DNA from 3 places in the Streptomyces sp. NPDC020731 genome. Region 2 is predicted to be linked to each of the others. Evidence: riboswitches for the same ligand, from Rfam matches in the RefSeq annotation. Region 2 holds a riboswitch; each other region holds the start of a gene.

Region 1 (7,253 bases), on a different contig from region 2:
CGTTCCGCGGCGAGTACTACGAGCTGGCCCGGCCGGAACTGGTGCGCGGCCTGGTCTACCCGGTGCCCGATCCGGCGTTCCCCTTCCTCGGCGTCCACCTCACCCGGGGCATCGACGGCGGCGTCCACGTCGGCCCCAACGCGGTACCGGCGCTGGCCCGCGAGGGCTACGACTGGCGCACGGTGCGTGCGCGCGAGCTGGGGGCGACCCTGGCCTGGCCGGGCTCCTGGCAGCTGGCCCGCCGCCACTGGCGGTACGGCACCGGCGAACTGCACCGCTCGCTGTCCAGGGGAGCCTTCACCCGGGCCGTACGCCGGCTGCTGCCCGCGGTGCGGGAGGACGACCTGATACCGACGGCGGCCGGGGTGCGGGCCCAGGCGGTGCTGCGGGACGGCACCCTGGCCGACGACTTCCTGATCCAGGAGACCGCCCGCGCGGTCCACGTACTGAACGCCCCCTCCCCGGCGGCGACGGCCTCCCTGCCGATCGGCCGTGAGGTGGCCCGACGGGCCCTGACGGCCCTGGAGACAGCGGGGCGCTGAGCCCCGGACGGGATCCCCCCGGTCCGACGCGCCGCTCCCGCGCACACGGCCACGGCGGCCGGGGAAGGGCCCGCGCCGTCCAGGGCCCGTCGGCGGATCACGCCGGAGACGCGAGGTCCGGCACGCCCTCCCCGGCACCGTCGGTCTCCTCAGGCTCGACCCGCCGGACAGGTCACCCGGGCAGGGCGAACGGGACGGCGACGAGTACCCGACCACGCACCGCGGTCTGGCGCACGCTGCCCACGGCGCGACCGCAGCCGACCCCGGCGGGGCAGATGCCGGCGTCAGGAGAGGCCGCACCCGGGCGCACGCCGGCCCTGTCGACCCCGCAGGGGCCCCCTCACGTTCCGCTTCCGTGCCGAGCACCCGCTCCCCGTAAAATCGGAGGCACTGTGTCTGACACCGTTAACGCCTCCGAAGACCTCCGCCCCGCCCCCGGCCAGGATTCACCGCACACGCCCGGGGTGTCCGTCCGCCGTACCCGCGCCAAGGGGGAGCCCCGGTTTCCGGACGGGCCGAAGGCCGATCCCGCCGGGTCGCACTTCGAGCGGCGGATCCGGAGCTTCCAGCCGCGCCGCAGCCGGGTGACCGCCGGGCAGGCGGACGCCCTGCAGCGGCTGTGGCCTGCCTGGGGTTTCGACATCGACGGCAGCCGGCGGCTCGACCTCGCGGAGTTCTTCGGCAACGACAACCCCGTCGTCCTGGAGATCGGCTTCGGCATGGGCGAGGCCACCGCGCAGATGGCCGCCGCCGACCCGGCCACCAACATCCTCGCCGTGGACGTCCACACGCCCGGCCAGGGCAATCTGCTCAACCTCGCCGGCCGGCTCGGGCTGACCAACGTACGGGTCGGCAACGGTGACGCGATCATCCTGCTGCGCGAGATGCTCGCCCCCGGCTCCCTGGGCGGGCTGCGCGTGTACTTCCCCGACCCCTGGCCGAAGAAGCGGCACCACAAGCGGCGGCTGATCCAGCCGGAGTTCCTCACCCTCGCCGCGACCCGCCTCGCGCCGGGGGCGGTGCTGCACTGCGCCACCGACTGGGAGCCGTACGCGGAGCAGATGCTTCAGGTGCTCACCGCGCACCCCGGCTTCGAGAACACCAGGGCGGACGGCGGTTTCGCGCCGCGTCCCGGGTTCCGGCCGCTCACCCGTTTCGAGGGGCAGGGACTGGAGAAGGGTCATGTCGTGAACGACGTGCTCTTCCGCCACGTATCGCGGGAAGAACAGGCAGCGGACCGCGCCTGATACAGCCCGTCCCACCTCGTTAGGGTCGATCCCGTGGCCACCAGCCCTCCGTACCCGGCGCCTCCCGGCGCGGCCCCCGGCGCAGCGTCGCGGCATGCGCACTGGTGGCAGCGGCCCTGGGTGCGGTACGGCGCGCTGATCACGCTGCTCACACTCTCCGGGCTGGTCATTCTCGCGCTGGTGCGCGAGCAGACCGGGACGCGGGGGTTCCTGGTCGGGCTCGGTCTCGCGGTTCTGCCCGTGCCGCTGCTCGTCGCCGCCTTCCGGTGGCTGGACCGGGTCGAACCCGGCCCCTGGCGGAACCTGCTGTTCTCCTTCGCCTGGGGTGCCTGTGCGGCGGCGCTGATGGCGATCGTCGCGAACAGCTTCGCCACCCGGTGGATAGCGACGGCGACCGCCGACCCGACCGGCGCCGACACCCTGGGCTCGACCGTCATAGCGCCGGTGGTGGAGGAGTCCGCGAAGGCCGCGGCCGTCCTGCTGGTGTTCCTGTTCCGCAGACGCGACTTCACCGGGATCCTCGACGGCGTGGTGATAGCCGGGGTCACCGCCACCGGCTTCGCGTTCACCGAGAACATCCTCTACCTCGGCACCGCCTTCGGCACCGACCAGCTCACCGGCGACAGCGGCATCGCCTCGGTCACCGCGGCGACCTTCTTCGTCCGCATCGTGATGTCGCCGTTCGCGCACCCCCTGTTCACCGTGCTCACCGGGATCGGCTTCGGCATCGCCGCGCTGTCCACGGACCGGCAGCGGGCCCGGCGCGTCCTGCTGCCGCCGGTCGGGCTGCTCCTCGCGATGGGCGTGCACGCGCTGTGGAACGGCTCCTCGACGCTCGGCCAGTACGGCTTCCTCGCGGTGTACGCGGCGTTCATGGTGCCGGTGTTCGGGCTGCTGACCTGGCTGGTGGTGTGGACGCGGCAGCGGGAGCTGCGGACCGTGCGGGCGGAACTGCCCGCGTACGTGGTCACCGGGTGGCTCCATGCGGCGGAGCCGTTCGCGCTGGGCTCGATGCGGGCGCGGCGCGTCGCCCGGCAGTACGCGCGCCGCTGCGGCGGGAAGGCGGCGGCGCGGTCGGTCGCCGCGTACGAGGCGTACGCGACGTCGCTGGCGTTCCTGCGGCACCGGGGGCGGCTCGGGCGGGCGGGGCCGGACTTCGCCGCCCGGGAACGGGAGCTGCTGCTGGAGCTGTGGCACCGGCGGGAAGCGGCCCGGCCGGCCCTGGAGCACGCGGCCCGTGTCACCGCGCCCCGGGTTCCGGTCGCCGCGGCGCCGTGGGCGGTGTACGGCGGCTACGGGTATCCGCCGTACGTGCACCCGTACGGCGCGTACGACCCGAACACCCACCGGTCCTGACGGGTCCGCACCGCCCCGGAGAACACCTGCCCGGCAGCCCTGACGTCGGGGGGCGTCGTCGGGACTGCCGGGTTCAGGGCGTGGGGAGCCGGGTCGCTCAGACGCTGAGGCCCTTGCCCTGCAGCCAGGCCAGCGGGTCGATGCCCGAGGTGGAGCCGCCGGGGTGGACCTCCATGTGGAGGTGGGCGCCGGTGACGTTGCCGGTGGCGCCGACGCGGCCGATCACATCGCCGGTGTTGACCTTCTGGCCGACGCTGACGCTGATGGAGGACTGGTGGGCGTACCAGATCTCGGTGCCGTCGTCGAGGGTCAGCACGGTCTTGTAGCCGTAGGAGCCGTCATAGCCGGCGGAGGTGATCGTGCCGGTGTGGACGGCCTTGAGCAGCGTGCCCGTGGGGGCGGCGAAGTCGAGGCCCGTGTGATAGCCGGAGGACCAGTAGGCGCCCGCCTGGCCGAAGGTCGAGGAGAGGGTGTACGAGGAGGTCGGCAGCGCGTACTGCTTGGCCAGCTCGGCGAGGCGCTCGGCCTCGGCCTTCTTCCTGGCCTCCTCCTCCGCCTTCTCCTTGGCGGCCTCCGCCTTGGCCTTGGCCTCCTTCTCCGCCTTCGCGACGGCCTCGGCGGCCTGCTTCTCGGCGGCGGCGACGGCCTCGGCCTCGGCCTTGCTCTCGGCCTGGTCCTGCTGCTGCTCGACCTGCGCCATGATCCGGGCGCGCAGCGCCTCACCGGCGCCGGCGGCGCCCTGCTCGGTGTCGGCGGTGGTCATGCCGATGTCGCTGAGGGGGGTGGCCGAACCCTTGGGCGTTTCCTCGTCGGAGATGAGGGAACCCACATTGGGGAGGTCGGGCATGGAGATCGAGACCGGCGGCTTGCCGGTCTGGGCGCTGGCCATGCCGCCGGCGCCGACGGCCGCTATGACGCCGACGCCCAGAACGGTGGAGCTGCGGGCGAGTCCTCCGCCGCGCTGCTTGGAGACGCGATGCCGGCCGCGGACGGGGCGAAGGGACTCCGCGGTGGGGTTCCACTCCTCGAAGGGGCCCTCGTCGGCGCGGCTGCCGCCGTAGGCGACGGTGTCGCTCGGCTTGAACGGGGCCTCGGGGGCAGGCGGGTTGGACGCCACGTGGGCGCGCTCCTTTCCTTCCGTCTTCGCCTACCGGGTTAGCTGACGGGTTCGGAGCGGGAAGGTCTCCTACGCGCGTGTACGAGCCGTGTCTCCACGGCGGTATCCACGCGATTCACCCCATGGTGGTGGTTCCCCGGTTCCCTTGCGGGATTCGGCGCGTGCGCACGGAGCCGACTTCTGTGACGGCTGGGACGACCGCGCTGCGTTATCGAACGTTAATAGACGCGAGGGCCGGATTCCAAGCCGTTCCTCTTGATCGTTAACGATTTCCGCATGGACTTAAGTGCCATGGGCGGCCAAAACCGGGCGAGTTGACCGCGCCCCGGGCGGCAGGTGATTTCTGACGGTGCGTCATTCGTTATGCGCTGCGAGGTGGATCGATCACGTTGGGTGAGAACGGGGAGCGGAAAACACCGAGGGCCGGAATCCTTTGGATTCCGGCCCTCGGCCTTCAGTAGCGGGGACAGGATTTGAACCTGCGACCTCTGGGTTATGAGCCCAGCGAGCTACCGAGCTGCTCCACCCCGCGTCGTTGAAACCAGTGTACGCCATCCGCGGGACATGGCGCACACCCATTACCGGCGGCCCCGGTTCAGCGGCCGAGCAGATGGCCGTTCGGCGCTTTGGCGCGGTTCTCGTGCTCGGGCAGGACGAGGACGGTGGCGCCCCCGGCCGCCAGTACCGCGCTGCCGTCGGCGCCCGCCACGAAGGTGTCCGGCTCGCGCCAGGCCGTGACCACCCGCCGTACCCCCGCGTCCAGGATCAGCCGGGCACAGGGCGCAGGGCGGGACGCGCGGCGGGCACAGGGCTCCAGGCTGGAGTACACGGTGGCACCGGCGAGCCGGGGGTCCGTGGGGTCGGCCTTGGCGAGTGCGGCCTCCTCCGCGTGCACCACCGGGTCGGCGCCCTCCCGGGAGTGGCCGCGCGCCAGCTCCGTACCGTCGGCGGCCACCACGACCGCGCCCACGCTGAACGCCGTCCTGGAGGGCGGGCACTCGGCGGCCAGCTCGCAGGCGAGGGCCAGCCAGTGGTGGTCGGCGGCGGAGGGCAGCGGGCCGGCGCCGGGGGCGGTGGGCTCGTAGCGCATCAGGACGACGTCGCCGATCGGGCGGGTCTCCACCAGCCGCAGCCGGCCGCCCTGGTAGGAGCCGGGACCGAAGAGGCGGGGGGCGTCCGGGTCGCCGACGAACAGCGGGGCGAGGACCAGCTGGACCTCGTCGGCCAGCCCTTCGGTGAGGAGCTGCGTGTGGATCGTGCCGCCGCCCTCGACCATGAGCCGCCGGACCCCGCGCTCGGCGTGCAGATGTTCCAGGAGCCGCCGCCAGTCGAGCTCGGGGCCGAGCGGGACGACGTCGGCGGCGAGACCGAGGGCGTGGGCGCGCCCGGCGCCCCTGTCGGTCGTGTAGAGGACCTTCTCGCCGCCGGTGTGCCAGAACCGGGCCGCCGGGTCCAGGTCCCCGGAGCCGCTGACGGTGACCTTGAGCGGGTACTCGGCCCCGCCCCCGGCGAGGCGGGCGGCGCGCCGCTCCGGCGAGTTGACCAGCAGCCGGGGGTTGTCGGCGCGGATCGTGCCGGCGCCGACCAGGATGGCGTCCACGGATGCCCGTACCTCGTCGACCCGGTCGAAGTCGGCCGGGCCGGACAGCAGCAGCCGCTCGGGGCCGGTGTCGTCCAGGTAGCCGTCGAGGGAGACGGCGGCGGACAGCAGGACGTACGGGTGGGGCATCGGTTCCTACTCCCAGGGGGCGGGCGGGCCTGCGGGTGTCCAGTCTGACAACAGGCACGACCGGCCCGGGTGCCGGTTCAGGGCTCGATCAGTCCCACCCGGATGGCGTACCGCGTGAGTTCCAGGCGGTCCCGGAGGCCGAGCTTGGCCAGGATGTTGGCGCGGTGCCGCTCCACGGTCTTGGGGCTGATGACGAGGAGACCGGCGATCTGCTGCGAGGTGTGGCCCTCGGCGACCAGCTTCAGGATCTCCTCCTCGCGGTCGGTGATCGCCTTGGCCGGCAGGGTGCGGCCCTCCCGCGCGAGGTCGAGGTAGTTGTGAATGAGGGCGTTGACGGCGCCGGGGTAGAGGAACGGCTCGCCGCGCATGGTGGCGCGGCAGGCCTCGACGAGGTCGCGGTCGGCGACGGACTTCAGGACGTAGCCCGAGGCACCGGCGGCGAGGGCCTCGAAGAAGAACTGCTCGTTGTCGTACATGGTCAGAATGAGGATGCGCGTCTCCGGCAGGTCCCGGGAGAGTTCACGGGCCGCCTGAAGACCGGTCCGGCGGGGCATCGCGATGTCGAGAATGGCCAGGTCGGGGCGGTGTTCATGGGCCTGTTCGAGGGCTTCGGCACCGTCGGCGGCCTCGGCGACGACGGTCAGATCCGGTTCGCCGTCGAGGATGAGGCGAACCCCCCGGCGGACCAGCGCGTGGTCGTCGGCGAGCAGGATGCGGGTGGGGGCCGGGTCGGTCATGTTTCAGCGTTTCCGGTCGAGGGGCGTCGGTCACGGGGGCGGGGCGTGCGCGGATTCCCGTACGGGGACGAGGGCGTGCGCGGGGAAACGGGCCGGGACGGGGACGGCCAGGCGTATCTCGGTGCCGCCGTGGGCGGCGCGGTCCACGGTCAGCCGGGCGCCGACGAGCAGGGCGCGTTCCCGCATCCCGCGGATGCCGGCGCCCTCCTGGGCCACGCCGATGCCGCGGCCGTCGTCACGGACGCGGAGTTCGACACCGCCGGGCGCGCGGTGCAGGGCGAGCTCGGCGCGACGGGCCCGGGCGTGGCGGGCGGTGTTGGTGAGGCCTTCCTGGGCGACCCGGTAGATGACCAGTTCCGTCTCCCGGTCCAGCTCGGGCAGATCCGCGTCGAGGCAGTGCTGGACGCTCAGACCGGGCCCGCCGAACTCGGTGGCGAGGGCCTTGAGCGCGCTGGCCAGCCCGAGCTCGTCCAGCACCCCGGGGCGCAGCCGGCGGGCGATGCGCCGGATCTCCTCAAGACCTGC
Region 2 (7,253 bases):
CACCGGCCGCCCGGAAGGCCTGACGGTGGCCTGAGCGCGACACGCCCGGCACCGGCGCCACGGGACAACCGGAACCACGCGCCCCCTCGACAGCAATCCGAACAACAACGGTCCAAGAAGGCCCACTTACCGCCGTCGACCCGTCCACCATCTCGAACAAACCTCGAACAAAAAGCCAAGACCGCGCCCGTCGTCCGCCAAAAGACGACCGATTGCCCGTTTCCTGCGCGCGTGAAACCTGCGGAAGATTGTCGTGCCCGCATACCGCCGGGTACAGTCGCCGCACTGCTCTGGCAGCCCCTGTTGTCGAGGCGAAAGAGAAGTTGGTGAACGACCGTCACCCGTCGGGGACCATGGACCCGGCTCCGGCTTCCGACGCCGATCCGGCGCCCCATGCGTCGTACGGCACCCAGGAAGCCCAGTACGGCGACTTCACCACGTACGGCGGTTACGACGCCACTCATTTCGGGACCGGCGGCCACCCCACCGGAAGCTTCGCCACCGACCCCCTCTTCGGCGACCTCCCCGGCGGCGGCCACGACACGGGCGCGTACGAGACCGGGCACTGGCCCGCGCATGGTCACGACACCGGGCAGTACGACACGTACGCCACCCCGTGCCCGTCCGCGTACGACACCGGCGGCTACGACGCGACCGCCTGGACCACCGGCCATCACCCGATGCCGGTGATCCCGCCGCAGGCCACCTCCCCGGAGACCAGCGGCCAGTGGGATTCCGGTGAGTGGCTCCAGGCCGATCAGGCCGGGAACCCCGCCGACCGGACCCAGCAGTGGGACTGGGGCACGCAGACCTTCGACAGCGGTGTCTACGACGCCACGCAGTGGAACTCCGACGGCGGCGACACCGCCGCCCCGGCGCCCGCGTCCGGCCCCTATGAGCCGCAGGCCGAGTCCTACGAGCACCGGGCCGAGCCGTTCGACCAGGAGCCCTACGAGGCTCCCGCCGCCGACGGGCCGGCCGACACCGGTGAGCTGCCCGCGGTGCACCTGCTCGAAGAGCAGGAGGAGACCGTTCCCGCCCCGGCGCCGCGCGCGGCCTCACGCGCCGGGTCCCGTTCCCGCCGCCGTACGCCCGCCAAGCGCTCCGCGCTGCTGACGGTGGCCGTGCCCTCGGCGTGCGTGATGGGTGTCGCCGGTATCGCCGCGGCCTCGGTCGGCGACCTGACCGACGACGGCGGCCAGGAGACGGCGACGACCGCGGCGGACGTCCAGCCGGTGAAACCGTCCACCGCCAACATCAAGCTGGACACCCAGCTGGAGAGCCTCGCCGCCGGCGCCGACGACTTCGCCGACCGGGCCAGCCGCACCCAGGAGCGCATCGACCTCAAGGCGCAGCAGGAGGCCGACCGCAAGGCGGCCGCGCAGGAGGCGGCCCGCAAGGAGCGGCTGCGGCCGAAGTTCGCGCTCCCGGTCGCGCAGCACGGCCTCAGCGCCTACTACGGCCAGTCCGGCATCAACTGGATGTCCGTCCACACCGGCATCGACTTCCCCGTCCTGTACGGCGCGACGGTGATGGCCGCCACCGACGGCACGGTGCGCACGCAGCTCAACTCCGCCTACGGCAACATGATGATCGTGACGGCGAAGGACGGCACGGAGACGTGGTACTGCCACCTCTCCAGCTACCAGGTCGCCTCCGGTACGACCGTGAAGGCCGGCGACCCGATCGCCTTCTCCGGGGACTCCGGCAATTCGACCGGTCCGCACCTGCACTTCGAGGTCCGCCCCGGCGGCGGCTCGGCGATCGATCCGCTCGCCTGGTTCCGCAGCCACGGCCTCGACCCGTCGTAGGACCAACCCCCGACGGGTCGAGGCCCGCGGCTACAGCTTCTCCACCGGCGCGTACCGCAGCAGCAGCCGCTTGGGCTTGGTGTCCCCGAAGTCGATCGTCGCCTCCGCGTTCCCACCCGTGCCCTTCACCGCGACCACGGTGCCGAGGCCGAACTGGTCGTGGGTGACCCGGTCCCCGACCGCCACCGACACCACGGGCTTCTCCGCGGTCCGCCGGGTGGCGAAACCTGAGGCGCCCGACGCCGACGAGCGGGAACGGGACGACGACAGCGAAGCCGCCACTCCCGACACCGGACCGGAGGACACGGACGCGCTCGCTCCCGTCCGCTTCCACTCCAGATGGGTGGCCGGGATCTCCTCCAGGAACCGCGAGGGCGGGTTGTAGGACGGCTGACCCCACGCGCTGCGCAGCGTCGACCGGGTCAGGTACAGCCGCTCACGCGCGCGCGTGATGCCGACGTACGCCAGGCGCCGCTCCTCCTCCAGCTCCTTGGTCTGGCCGAGGGCGCGCATGTGCGGGAAGACGCCGTCCTCCATGCCGGTGAGGAAGACCACCGGGAACTCCAGGCCCTTGGCGGTGTGCAGGGTCATCAGGGTGATGACGCCGGAGCCGTCCTCGTCCTCGTCGGGGATCTGGTCGGAGTCGGCGACCAGGGCGACCCGCTCCAGGAAGTCGGACAGCACCACGGACTCGCCCTCGCCGCGCTCCTGCTCGAACTCCAGGGCGACAGCCGCGAGTTCCTGGAGGTTCTCGATCCGGGTCTCGTCCTGCGGGTCGGTGGAGGCCTGCAGCTCGGCGAGGTAACCGGTGCGTTCCAGGATCGCCTCCAGGACCGTCGCCGGGCCCGCCCCGGACTCGACGACCGTACGCAGGTCCTCCATCAGCGTGTTGAACCGCTTGACCGCGTTCGACGACCGCGCGGCCATGCCGTACGCCTCGTCGACGCGCCTCAGCGCCTGCGGGAAGCTGATCTTCTCGCGCTGCGCGAGGGCGTCGATCATGGCCTCCGCACGGTCGCCGATGCCCCGCTTGGGGACGTTGAGGATGCGGCGCAGCGGCACCGAGTCCTCGGGGTTGGCGAGCACCCGCAGATAGGCCAGGACGTCCCGGACCTCCTTGCGCTCGTAGAAGCGGACGCCGCCGACGACCTTGTAGGGCAAGCCGACGCGGATGAAGATCTCCTCGAAGACACGGGACTGGGCGTTGGTGCGGTAGAAGACGGCGACGTCACCCGCCTTCGCCTCGCCCGCGTCGGTGAGGCGGTCTATCTCGTCGGCGACGAACTGGGCCTCGTCGTGCTCGGTGTCCGCGACGTACCCGGTGATCCGCGCGCCCGCGCCGGCGTTGGTCCACAGGTTCTTGGGGCGGCGCGACTCGTTGCGCTCGATGACGGCGTTGGCCGCGCTCAGGATGGTCTGCGTGGAACGGTAGTTCTGCTCCAGCAGGATCGTGGTCGCGTCCGGGTAGTCCTCCTCGAACTGGAGGATGTTGCGGATCGTCGCGCCGCGGAAGGCGTAGATCGACTGGTCGGCGTCACCGACCACGCACAGCTCGGCGGGCGGGACCTCGGTCTCGGACGGTGCGCCGGCGGGGTGCCCGGCGGTGCCGACGAGCTCACGCACCAGGGCGTACTGGGCGTGGTTGGTGTCCTGGTACTCGTCCACCATGACGTGCCGGAAGCGGCGACGGTAGTGCTCGGCGACGTCCGGGAAGGCGCGGAGCAGATTGACCGTCGTCATGATCAGGTCGTCGAAGTCCAGCGCGTTCGCCTCGCGCAGCCGCGACTGGTAGAGCGCGTAGGCCTGGGCGAGGGTCTTCTCGAAGCCGTCGGCCGCCCGGGCGGCGAAGTCCTCCTCGTCGATCAGCTCGTTCTTCAGGTTGCTGATCTTGGCGCTGAAGGACTTCGGCGGGAAGCGCTTGGGGTCGAGGTCCAGGTCGCGGCAGACCAGGGCCATCAGACGCTTGGAGTCGGCGGCGTCGTAGATCGAGAACGACGACGTGAAGCCGAGCTTCCTGCTCTCACGGCGCAGGATGCGCACGCACGCGCTGTGGAACGTCATGACCCACATGGCGCCCGCGCGCGGGCCGACGAGCTGCTCGACACGCTCCTTCATCTCGCCCGCGGCCTTGTTGGTGAAGGTGATCGCGAGGATCTGGCCCGGATGGACGTTCCGCTCGGCCAGCAGATGGGCGATGCGGTGGGTGAGCACGCGGGTCTTGCCGGAGCCGGCACCGGCCACGATGAGCAGCGGGGAGCCGGAGTGCGCGACGGCGGCACGCTGGTTTTCGTTCAGCCCCTCCAGCAACGCGGCGGCGTCGATCACCGGGCGCGGGGCGCCGTCGCGGTAGTAGGCGTCCCTGTCCGGCGGCACGTCGAATCTCCCGCCGAACAGGTCGTCCGGAATCTGCTCCGGTACGTGCTCGTCCTCGGGCGGTGGCGGGGGCTCGTCCGCGGGGCCCCGCCGGGCCTGGAGGTCCGCCAGGAAGCTGTCGTCAAAGAGGCTGCTCATCGCTCTCCGAGTCTAGGGCGCTCCACCGACAACCCGGGGCCACCCCGGGAACATCCCCGCTTTCCGGCAGCCGGGGCAGGGTGTGCACCCTCCAGAACCACTGCCTCACCCTGAGTGACCCCACACGTGAGGTCACGAAAATGTATCGGGCATATCACCCGTCAACCTTCACAAGGGCCACACCAGTTGGCTACGGTGCGGGCGGGCCGTACGACCCCCACCGGCGAACCCCGCCGGGCCGCACGGCCTCCGCCGAGTCCGTCCCTGCCGATCGCGGCAGCCGGAGCCGGGGACCCACCGAGACCATGGGGTGAATCGGCCCACTCCCTCGCGGAGCGGCCGTAGGGCAACCCTTCCGAATCACCCGCCCGAACCCGACAGCTAACCCGGTAGGCGGAGCATCGGAAGGAGTCGCCTCCCTTGGCGTCGCACCGCAAGTCGCGCACCCCCGGCGCGCGCGTGGCAGGCATACGGACCCCGGCCCTCGCCACGGCCGCCCTGACCTCCGTGGCCCTGCTGTCCCAGACGGCGGGCGCCGCCCCCTCCGACGACGGCAAGCCCAGCCTGGAGGAGGTCGAGAAGAAGGTCGACGAGCTCTACCGCCAGGCGGAGTCGGCGACCGACAAGTACAACGCGGCCAAGGAGAAGACCGCGAAGCAGCGCAAGCAGGTCGGCACCCTCCTCGACGACGTGGCCAAGCGCACCCAGAAGCTCAACGACGCGCGGGAGGAACTGGGCTCCTTCGCCGCCGCCCAGTACCGGACCGGCGTCGGTGTCCCCGACACCGCGACCTTCCTGCTCGCGGACACTCCGCAGGACTTCTTCGACCGGTCCCAGCTGATGGACCGGATGACCGGCCGCCAGAAGGAAGCGGTCGACGACTACGTCACCCAGCAGTCCGAGACGATGAGGAAGCGCCAGGAGGCCACCGAGAGCCTCGAGACGCTCACCGAGTCCCAGGGCGACCTGAAGACGGCCAAGGCCACCGTCCAGAAGAAGCTCACCGACGCGCGCAAGCTGATGTCGAAGCTGACCGCCGAGGAGAAGGCGCGGCTCGCGGCGATCGAGGAGAAGAAGCAGCAGGAGGCCGCCCGCAAGGCCGCCGAGCTCGCCGAGCAGCAGGCGGAGCAGCAGAAGACCCAGGAGAAGGCCGCCGCCCGGCAGGACAGCGGCACGTCGGGCAGCACCTCCGGATCCGCCGGCTCGACCACCGCGCCGTCCACCGGCTCCTCGTACGCCACCAAGGCCGAGAAGGCCCTCGCCTTCGCCCGCGCGCAGATCGGCAAGCCGTACGTCTGGGGCGCCACAGGCCCCGGCTCCTATGACTGCTCCGGCCTCACCCAGGCCGCCTGGAAGGCCGCCGGCGTCACCCTCCCGCGCACCACCTACGACCAGGTCGACGCGGGCACGACGGTCCCCGTCTCCCAGGCCCAGCCCGGTGACCTGGTCTTCTTCTACGACGACGTCACCCACGTGGGCATCTACATCGGCAACGGGATGATGATCCACGCGCCGAAGCCCGGCACGTACGTCCGCGAGGAGTCGATCTACTACGACGGCGAGTCCTCGATCCACAGCGTGGTGCGCCCCGCCTGACCTGCCCGGGGACACGCCGCCCGGCGCTACGACACGCGGCGCCGGGCGAAGGGCATCAGGTCCACAGCACCGCGATGAAGACGTTCGCCGTGGTCAGCAGACCGACCAGGCCGAACAGGCCCTTGTCCACCTTCTCCTCGTCCCGCTTCACATAGACCAGGCCGAGGATCACGATCAGCAGGGCCAGCTTCACGCCGATCTTGATGTTGTCGACGGAGTAGTCCTGGGCCTGGTTGAGGCCGACCAGGACCACACCGGTGACCAGCATCGTCAGCGCACCGTGCAGCATCGCGGGGACGAACCGGGCGGTGCCCCGGCCCATCGCCTTCATCTGGGTGAGGAAACCACCGAGGAGCGACGCGATGCCGATGATGTGCAGACCGACGAAGAGGTGGATGAGTACGTCCATGAGGCCGGAGCCTAGCCACAGCCACCTCGTAGCACTCCGGCGCCCTCATCCACCGCTCCTCCGGCATATCGGTCATCACCCTGAGTGAAGGTGACGAAGCCGGAACGGGATCCTGGTCACTTGAGGTCACTCGACGGTCCGCTCACGCCACTTCCGCACAACCCGTTACCGGGACCACGCGGCCGGGCCTAGCGTCCTCCCCCAGGTGACCGGCTCTCCACCGCCGCCCGGTCCAGGGGCGGCAACCGGACACCACCGCCGAGAAGGTCCGGCGGCGGACGGCTCCCCCTGTGCACCCCCGCCGCCGGACCGCCGGACGGCAGTCCGCTCCGCGCGGTCGTCGGAAAGGACGGGAGTCCAGGTGGCAGCGCACCGCAGGACCCGACAGCGCACGGCGGGCGGCACCACGACCCGCGTGGCCGCCGCCCTCGCCCTCGCCGGCGCGGCCACCGCGACCGGCTTCGACGGGACGGGACACGCCGAACCGCAGCTGACACCGGACCGGATCAAGGCCGATGTGCACAAGCTCTACCGGGAGGCGGAGGCCGCCACCGAGAAGTACAACGGCGCCAAGGAGAAAGCCGAGTCGGCCCGGCGTCGGCTGCGCGATCTGCAGGACGAGGCGGCCCGCAGGAAGGACCGGCTCAACTCCGCGCGGGACGCCCTGGGCTCGGTCGCGGCGGCGCAGTACCGCGGCGGCGGCCTGGACCCCGCCCTGCAGCTCTTCCTCTCCGAGGACCCGGACGGCTACCTGGACGGCGCCGCGCTCGCCGAACGGGCGGGCAGCCGCCGGCAGGCGGCGGTGGGGCGCGTACGCACACAGCTCCGGGAGATCGAGCAGTTGCGCGGCGCCGCACGCGTCGAGGTGAAATCGCTGACGGCCCGCCGCGCCGAGCTCGAGCGGCACAAGAAGACGGTCGACACCA
Region 3 (7,253 bases), on a different contig from region 2:
CGACCTCGGGGAGGATCTTGTCGGCGGCGTCGACGAGGATGAAGCGCATGTCCTCGCGGGACACGTTCTTGTAGTACTTGGCGGCGTCGCGGGCCATGTCCTCGACCTCGCCGATGGTCTCCGCGCCGGCGAAGCCGCCGCCCACGAAGACGAAGGTGAGCGCCTTGCGCCGGATCTCCTCGTCCGTGGTGGAGTCGGCCTTGTCGAGCTGCTCGAGGACGTGGTTGCGCAGGCCGATGGCCTCCTCGATGCCCTTCATGCCGATGCCCTGCTCGGCGAGGCCGGGGATCGGGAAGGTGCGGGAGACCGCGCCCATCGCGATGACCAGGTAGTCGAAGGGCAGCTCGTACGCCTCGCCGACCAGCGGGGCGACCGTGGCGACCTTGCGCTCCTGGTCGATGGTGGTGACCCGACCGGTGAGGACCTCCGCCTTGGGAAGCACGCGTCGCAGCGGGACGACGACGTGCCGGGGGGAGATGCTGCCGGCGGCGGCTTCGGGGAGGAAGGGCTGGTAGGTCATGTACGACCGCGGGTCGACGACGGTGACGGTCGCCTCGCCGTAACGCATCTTCTTCTGGATGCGCCGAGCTGCGTACAGGCCTACGTACCCACCGCCTACTACGAGGATCCTGGGACGCTCCGTGGTGCTCATGCCATCGAGTATCCACCCGCCTCAGGGGGGTACCTCGTGCGCCCCTTCACAAGCTTCGACAGGGCCTGTGTTACCATCCTCCGCTTCTTGATCCAGATCACAGAGCGAAGCGGGAACCGGCACCCCGTTCGGGACGTTGTCAATGCCGCGTGAGCTGCCTCTCTGTCCATCAGGAGGCGCCGTGAGGCCGGTCGGCGGGTCGTCGCGACCACCCCCGACAAAACACCCGCCGCCATCTTCTGAACGTGTTCAAAGGGGTGTTGAGGGCCCGAACGGGTCAACCGGATTCAGTTCTTCGTTCTCCCGGGGCCGATTCCTTGTGAAGAACTTCACGAACTTTCCCGGCGAGGCCCCGCCGGAGGGCCCGACAGGCCCCCCGGACGCCGCTCAAACGCTGTCCCGACTGCTCAGTGGAGTGCTACTGATCAGCGGTGAAGGGGGCCCGGGTCACGGACCAGGCGATGCCGTCGAGGATGTCGTGCTCCGACACCACGACCTCCTCCGCGCCGATCCGCTCCATGATCGAGAGAAGGACCAGCGCCCCGGCGCCGATCACGTCGACCCGGCCCGGATGCATGGAGGGCACCGCCGCGCGCTCCGCGTGGGTGGAGCGCAGCAGCCACCCGGTGATCTCGCGGACACGGTCGCGGGAGACGCGGGAGTGGTGGATGGCCCCGGAGTCGTACTCGGGGAGGTCCTGGGCGATCGCCGACACGGTCGTGACCGAGCCGGCCAGACCGACCAGGGTGCGCGCCTCGCGCAGCGGGACCGTCTCCTCGGCCTGGTCGAGGGCGGCCTCGATGTCGGCGCGCATCGCCGCGATCTGCTCCTCGGCCGGCGGGTCCGTCACGGCCCCGTCCCGCACCAGGTGCCGCTCGGTCATCCGTACGCAGCCGACGTCCACGGAGCGGGCGGCGCGGACGTGGTCGTCACCGACGACGAACTCGGTCGAGCCGCCGCCGATGTCCACGACCAGGAACGGGCGGTGCAGGTCGGTCCGGCCCGTCAGCTCCTTGGTGGCCCCGGTGAAGGAGAACCCGGCCTCCTGGTCACCGGTGACGACCTCGGGCTCCACGCCCAGGATGTCCCGCACCCCGCGCACGAACTCGTCGCGGTTCTCGGCGTCACGGGAGGCGGAGGTGGCGACGAAGCGCAGGTGCTCCGCGCCGTGCTTCCTGATGATCTCCGCGTACTCACGGCAGGCGGCGAACGTCCGCTCCAGCGCCTCGGGCGCCAGCCGGCCCGTGCGGTCGACACCCTGGCCGAGCCGCACGATCGTCATCCGCCGGTCCAGTTCGGTGAGTTCACCCGTCACGGGGTCGGCGTCGGCCACCAGCAGCCGGATGGAGTTCGTACCGCAGTCGACGGCGGCGACCCGGGTCACCGGCCGTCCTCCTTCGCGGGCAGCGTCACGCAGGCGCCCTTGCGCCACCACTCCGGCAGCATCGCCAGCGCCTCGTCGCCCAGCGGGTTGACCCCGGGGCCCGCGGCCAGCGAGTGGGCGACCAGCACGTGCAGGCACTTCACGCGGTCCGGCATGCCGCCCGCGCTGGGGAAGTTCTTGAGCTCCTCGATCTCGTCACGGCGCCGGACGTAGTCCTCGTGCGCCGCGCGGTACGCGGCCGCCAGCTCCGGGTCGGTGGCCAGCCGCTCCGTCATCTCCTTCATCACGCCGTTCGCCTCCAGCGTCCCGATCGCGGAGTTCGCCTTCGGGCAGGTGAGGTAGTAGAGCGTCGGGAAGGGGGTGCCGTCGGGCAGCCTCGGCGCGGTCTCCACGACGTCCGGCTGCCCACAGGGGCAGCGGTGCGCGATGGCGCGCAGCCCGCGCGGGGGCCGCCCGAGCTGCTGCTTGAAGGCCTCGACGTCCGCGTCGGTGGGCTCGGTGCGGGGAGTCGTGGGCGGGGGCGTTTCCATACTGTCTTTCTACGGCTTTCTGCGAAGGGTCACTGGTCGGCGGCGGCGTCGGCCTTGTCGACACCGTCCCAGACGTTCGCGTACCAGGGGCGGTCGGCGGCTTCGAGATCGGTACGGGACTTCTCCGCCGTACCCGGGTCGATGACGATGTAGCCGGTCTCGCCGGGCATGACGTAGTGCAGCCGCCGGCGGATCTCCTGCTCGGCGTAGGCGTCGTCCTGCCAGCGGGCCTTCATGTCGCGCAGCCGTTCGACCCGTCGGCGGGTCTCGTCCTGCTCCTGCTGGAGGTCGGCGATGTCCGCGCGCTGGGAGACGTACTGCCGCATGGGATAGGCGAGGGCGACGATCAGGGAGCAGACCACCAGGGCGAGCAGCGCCGCCCGGCCGGTCAGCCGGGAGCGGCGGGCCTGGCGTTTGGTCTGCGAGCGGTAGACCCGGGCCGCGGTCTGCTCACCGATCAGCCGGATCCTGGTCGCGGTGGAGAAACGGTCCCGGTCCTTGACCGCCATGTTCCCGCCTCTCGCTCACCGTCATACGCGCGTACGTCCCCGCACACGGTACGGGACCGGGTACGGGGACGTACGTACGACGCTGCCTACCGGAGCGGTGCTCAGCCCTTGAAGCGGGGGAACGCGCTGCGGCCGGCGTACACCGCGGCGTCGTCGAGGATCTCCTCGATGCGCAGCAGCTGGTTGTACTTGGCGACGCGCTCGGAGCGGGCCGGGGCGCCGGTCTTGATCTGACCGCAGTTGGTGGCGACGGCCAGGTCGGCGATGGTGACGTCCTCGGTCTCGCCGGAGCGGTGGGACATCATGCACTTGAAGCCGTTGCGCTGGGCCAGCTCGACGGCGTCCAGGGTCTCGGTCAGCGAGCCGATCTGGTTGACCTTGACCAGCAGGGCGTTGGCGGCGCCCTCCTCGATGCCGCGGGCGAGGCGCTCGGGGTTGGTGACGAACAGGTCGTCGCCGACGATCTGGACCTTGTCACCGAGCTTGTCGGTGAGGACCTTCCAGCCCTCCCAGTCGTCCTCGAACAGCGGGTCCTCGATGGAGACGAGCGGGTACGCGTCGACGAGCTCGGCGTAGTACTCGGTCATCTCGGCGGCCGTGCGCGTCTTGCCCTCGAAGGTGTAGGAGCCGTCCTTGTAGAACTCGGACGCGGCGACGTCGAGCGCGAGGGCGATCTGCTCGCCGGGGGTGTAGCCGGCCTCCTTGACGGCCTCGAGGATGAGGTCGAGGGCCTCGCGGTTGGAGCCGAGGTTCGGGGCGAAGCCGCCCTCGTCGCCGAGGCCGGTGGCCAGGCCCTTGCTCTTCAGGACCTTCTTCAGGGTGTGGTAGACCTCGGCGCCCCAGCGCAGGGCCTCGGAGAAGGACTCCGCGCCGATCGGGGCGATCATGAACTCCTGGATGTCCACGTTGGAGTCGGCGTGCGAGCCGCCGTTCAGGATGTTCATCATCGGCACCGGCAGCAGGTGCGCGTTGGGGCCGCCCAGGTAGCGGAAGAGCGGCAGGTCCGACGCCTCGGAGGCGGCGTGGGCGACGGCGAGCGAGACACCGAGGATGGCGTTGGCGCCCAGCGATCCCTTGTTGTCGGTGGCGTCCAGGTCGAACATCGCCTGGTCGATCAGGCGCTGCTCGGTGGCGTCGTAGCCGACGAGTTCCGGGCCGATCTGCTCGATGACGGCCAGGACGGCCTTCTCGACGCCCTTGCCCAGGTAACGGTTGGCATCGCCGTCACGGAGTTCGATGGCCTCGAAGGCGCCGGTGGAGGCGCCGGACGGGACGGCGGCACGACCCGTGCTGCCGTCGTCGAGGCCGACCTCGACCTCGACCGTGGGGTTGCCTCGGGAGTCCAGGATTTCCCGGGCTACGACGACGTCGATGGACGGCACGAGCATCTCCTTCATGGATGTGACGCGGGTGAGCAGGACCCCGGAGGGTCTTGCGAGACCGAGCCTAACCGGCTCCGGGCGATCGGCCAGCCGGTCGCCCGCCCCGTGGACAGAACCGAGAGTAAATTGTTTCCGAACGGAACAAAGCGGTTTCCGGAAACCCGGCCGTGAAAAACCCCGCCCCGGTGCGTACGGGGGAAGACGCACCGGGGCGGGGAGCAGGGGGCAGCCGCTTACTTGAGGTGCAGCTGCTGGCCCGGGTAGATGAGGTCGGCGTCGTCGACGATGTCGTCGTTCAGCTCGAACAGCTCGGCCCAGCCGCCCTCGACGTCGCGCTCGGCGGCGATGGAGCTGAGGGTGTCGCCCTTGACGACCTTGTACTCGCCGTCGCCCTTCTCGACCTTCTCGCCGGTCGGGGTGGTGACGGTCTTCTTCTCGGTCTTCTGCTCGGCGGCCGGGCGCTCGGCGGAGCGGGAGGCCTTCTGCTCGGTCTCACGGGTCTCGGTGGAACCGGTGCTCTGCGAGGAGCCCGCCGAAGAGCCGTTCGAGGACTCGTTCGAGGAGGAGCCGGTGTAGGCGGCGTTGGACAGGCCCGTGCCGCAGACCGGCCAGGCGCCCTTGCCCTGGCCCGCGAGGACCTTCTCGGCGATCTCGATTTGCTGCGCCTTGCCGGCCTGGTCGGCGCTGGAGGCGTACTGCGTGCCGCCGTACGCGGCCCAGGTGGAGGCGGAGAACTGCAGACCGCCGTAGTAGCCGTTGCCGGTGTTGATGGACCAGTTGCCGCCGGACTCGCACTGGGCGACGGCGTCCCACTCGGAGGCGGTGGCGGCGGAGGCGGTGCCGGCCGCCATCAGCGGGGCGGCGACGGCGGCGGAGGCGACACCGGCGACGGCGATCGCGCGGGTGGCCTTGGACGGACGACGGTGCTTGCCCTTGCCGGAAAACAGCATGGTTGGATCCCCTCACCGACGCCTACGAGGTGAGCTGTCGGGTTCGGGCCGGTTGAGTTGCCCGGCCACGTCCCTCACGGGACGCGGCTTCACCCCAAGCCCGATCCGGTGTCAACCACCGGAAAGGACACTTACCTTGGGTCCCCCGCTCCTGCCTACGGCGCATGACGCGACGACTGTTCCCGTGCTGCCACTGGCAGGATTCGGCGTGGCGGCAGCCGGGGCCCGCGGTGGCGAGCGGTCACGACCGTAGACACGCGATCCGCGGAAATTCAAAGACGATCAGGGCTTCTGAGACCTATCTCTCACGCCCTTTAAACCGGACATTCACCGCGAATCATGACGTCAACCACCGCCGGACACACGCCCTTTCGGGCGTCACTTTTCGCCCGGTTCGACCCCGACCTCAAGCTCCTGACCCGGCAGGATGAGGTCCGGGTCGACGCCGACGACCTGCTCGTTCTCGGTATAGAGCGACCGCCATCCGCCGTCGAGCTCAAGGGAGTCGGCGATGGACGAGAGGCTGTCCCCGGTGCGCACGGTGTACGAGCCGTCGGCGGCATCGCGCGAGGCGTCGGTGCCGCGCGAGGCGTGCCGGCCGGACGATTCCGACGTACGGTCCTCCGCCTCACCCTCCTCGGCACCGGTGCCGCGATGGCGGCCGGGGCCGGTGCCCTCGGCGTCGGTGAGCTCGGAAGAGCCGGTGGCCTGCCCGGACTTGTCCGACTCGTCACTCTTGGGAGTGGCCGAGGCGGAGGGGGAGGTGCCGGATCCGCCGTCGGAGCCGTTGTCCGAATCCGCGTCCGAGTCGCTCGACTTGCCGGGCTTGGCCGATTCACCGGCCTCGTCCTCTCCGTCGTCCGATCCCTTGGCGCCGGACGACGGAGAGGACGAGACAGACGGATTCCCGGATTCCGATGATCCGGACGAGTCCGAAGAGTCCGATGCGTCCGAGGTCGAGTCCTCCGCCACGCCCGTGTCGATGTCGGCCGACGTCGAGCCCTGGCTGAGGCCCGCCGTCAGTCCGCAGGTGCGCCACGCGCCGACCCCCTGCTGGGCGAGGATCCTCTCGGCCACGGCTATCTGCTGGCCGCGGCTGGCCTGGTCGGCGCTGGTCGCGTAGTCCAGACCGCCGTAGTTCTCCCAGTCGTCCTGGGTCAACTGCAGGCCGCCGTAGTAGCCGTTGCCGGTGTTCTGGCTCCAGGAGCCACCACTTTCACATTCGGCGACCCGGTCCCAGGTCGCGCCGTCGGCCGCGCTGGCGCTACCGGCTCCGAGGAGCGGGATCGCGATGGCGGAGCCGGTCACTCCGGCCGCGACGAGGAGAGCCGGAGCCTGGCGGGGGCGACGGTGCCGACCGTTCCCGGAGAGCATGCGGAGACCTTTCACAAGACAGCAATGACCGGCGCGGCGAGTGGAACCCGATGTGCCGCACTTGATGGGTGAACGTATCCGCAGACGATCACTTGTCACAAGTTCATGCCGCGCAGATCACGTGAAGATCACAGAGTTGAGAGCGCGTCATGTTTGCGCTGGTCCGCTCGGGGGCACGGCGGACGGCGGTTCCGTCCGTCACTTCCGCGGAGGAGTGAACTCCACCGGGAGCGTGCGCAGTCCGCGCATGATGAGCCCGCCCCGCCAACGGAGTTCGGCCGGTTCCACCGCGAGCCGCAGGTCCGGCAGACGGGTCAGCAGGGTGGCGAGCGCGGTCCGGCCCTCCAGGCGGGCCAGCGGGGCGCCCAGGCAGTAGTGGACGCCGTGGCCGTATCCCAGATGCTGGTTGTCGCGCCGGCCGAGGTCGAGCACGTCCGGGTCGGCGAACCGCTCCGGGTCCCGGTCCGCGGCG

Evidence for each region. A riboswitch is a leader RNA that binds a small molecule or an ion and turns the genes downstream of it on or off. The one in region 2 is predicted to bind cyclic di-AMP.
Region 1: another riboswitch for cyclic di-AMP. It lies ahead of ACH4VX_RS16985 (M23 family metallopeptidase); the one in region 2 lies ahead of ACH4VX_RS10130 (NlpC/P60 family protein).
Region 3: another riboswitch for cyclic di-AMP. It lies ahead of ACH4VX_RS15815 (transglycosylase family protein); the one in region 2 lies ahead of ACH4VX_RS10130 (NlpC/P60 family protein).

Annotation. Positions count from the first base shown of each region.
Region 1 is NZ_JBIRTN010000010.1:12,199-19,451, forward strand. Features, by position in the region: gene lhgO (L-2-hydroxyglutarate oxidase) at 1-542, shown strand, start outside; gene trmB (tRNA (guanosine(46)-N7)-methyltransferase TrmB) at 935-1,789, shown strand; gene ACH4VX_RS16980 (PrsW family intramembrane metalloprotease) at 1,823-3,145, shown strand; gene ACH4VX_RS16985 (M23 family metallopeptidase) at 3,243-4,262, opposite strand; cyclic di-AMP (ydaO/yuaA leader) riboswitch at 4,275-4,432, opposite strand; tRNA gene ACH4VX_RS16990 (tRNA-Met) at 4,721-4,794, opposite strand; gene ACH4VX_RS16995 (dihydrofolate reductase family protein) at 4,858-5,991, opposite strand; gene ACH4VX_RS17000 (response regulator) at 6,069-6,728, opposite strand; gene ACH4VX_RS17005 (HAMP domain-containing sensor histidine kinase) at 6,759-7,253, opposite strand, start outside.
Region 2 is NZ_JBIRTN010000005.1:251,404-258,656, reverse strand. Features, by position in the region: gene ACH4VX_RS10145 (esterase/lipase family protein) at 1-34, shown strand, start outside; gene ACH4VX_RS10140 (M23 family metallopeptidase) at 354-1,811, shown strand; gene pcrA (DNA helicase PcrA) at 1,842-4,322, opposite strand; cyclic di-AMP (ydaO/yuaA leader) riboswitch at 4,578-4,735, shown strand; gene ACH4VX_RS10130 (NlpC/P60 family protein) at 4,743-5,918, shown strand; gene ACH4VX_RS10125 (hypothetical protein) at 5,974-6,327, opposite strand; gene ACH4VX_RS10120 (NlpC/P60 family protein) at 6,689-7,253, shown strand, end outside.
Region 3 is NZ_JBIRTN010000009.1:88,526-95,778, forward strand. Features, by position in the region: gene ACH4VX_RS15790 (NAD(P)/FAD-dependent oxidoreductase) at 1-652, opposite strand, end outside; gene ACH4VX_RS15795 (exopolyphosphatase) at 1,071-2,036, opposite strand; gene ACH4VX_RS15800 (DUF501 domain-containing protein) at 2,033-2,566, opposite strand; gene ACH4VX_RS15805 (septum formation initiator family protein) at 2,596-3,075, opposite strand; gene eno (phosphopyruvate hydratase) at 3,177-4,457, opposite strand; gene ACH4VX_RS15815 (transglycosylase family protein) at 4,691-5,407, opposite strand; cyclic di-AMP (ydaO/yuaA leader) riboswitch at 5,412-5,580, opposite strand; gene ACH4VX_RS15820 (transglycosylase family protein) at 5,786-6,781, opposite strand; gene ACH4VX_RS15825 (cytochrome P450) at 6,980-7,253, opposite strand, start outside.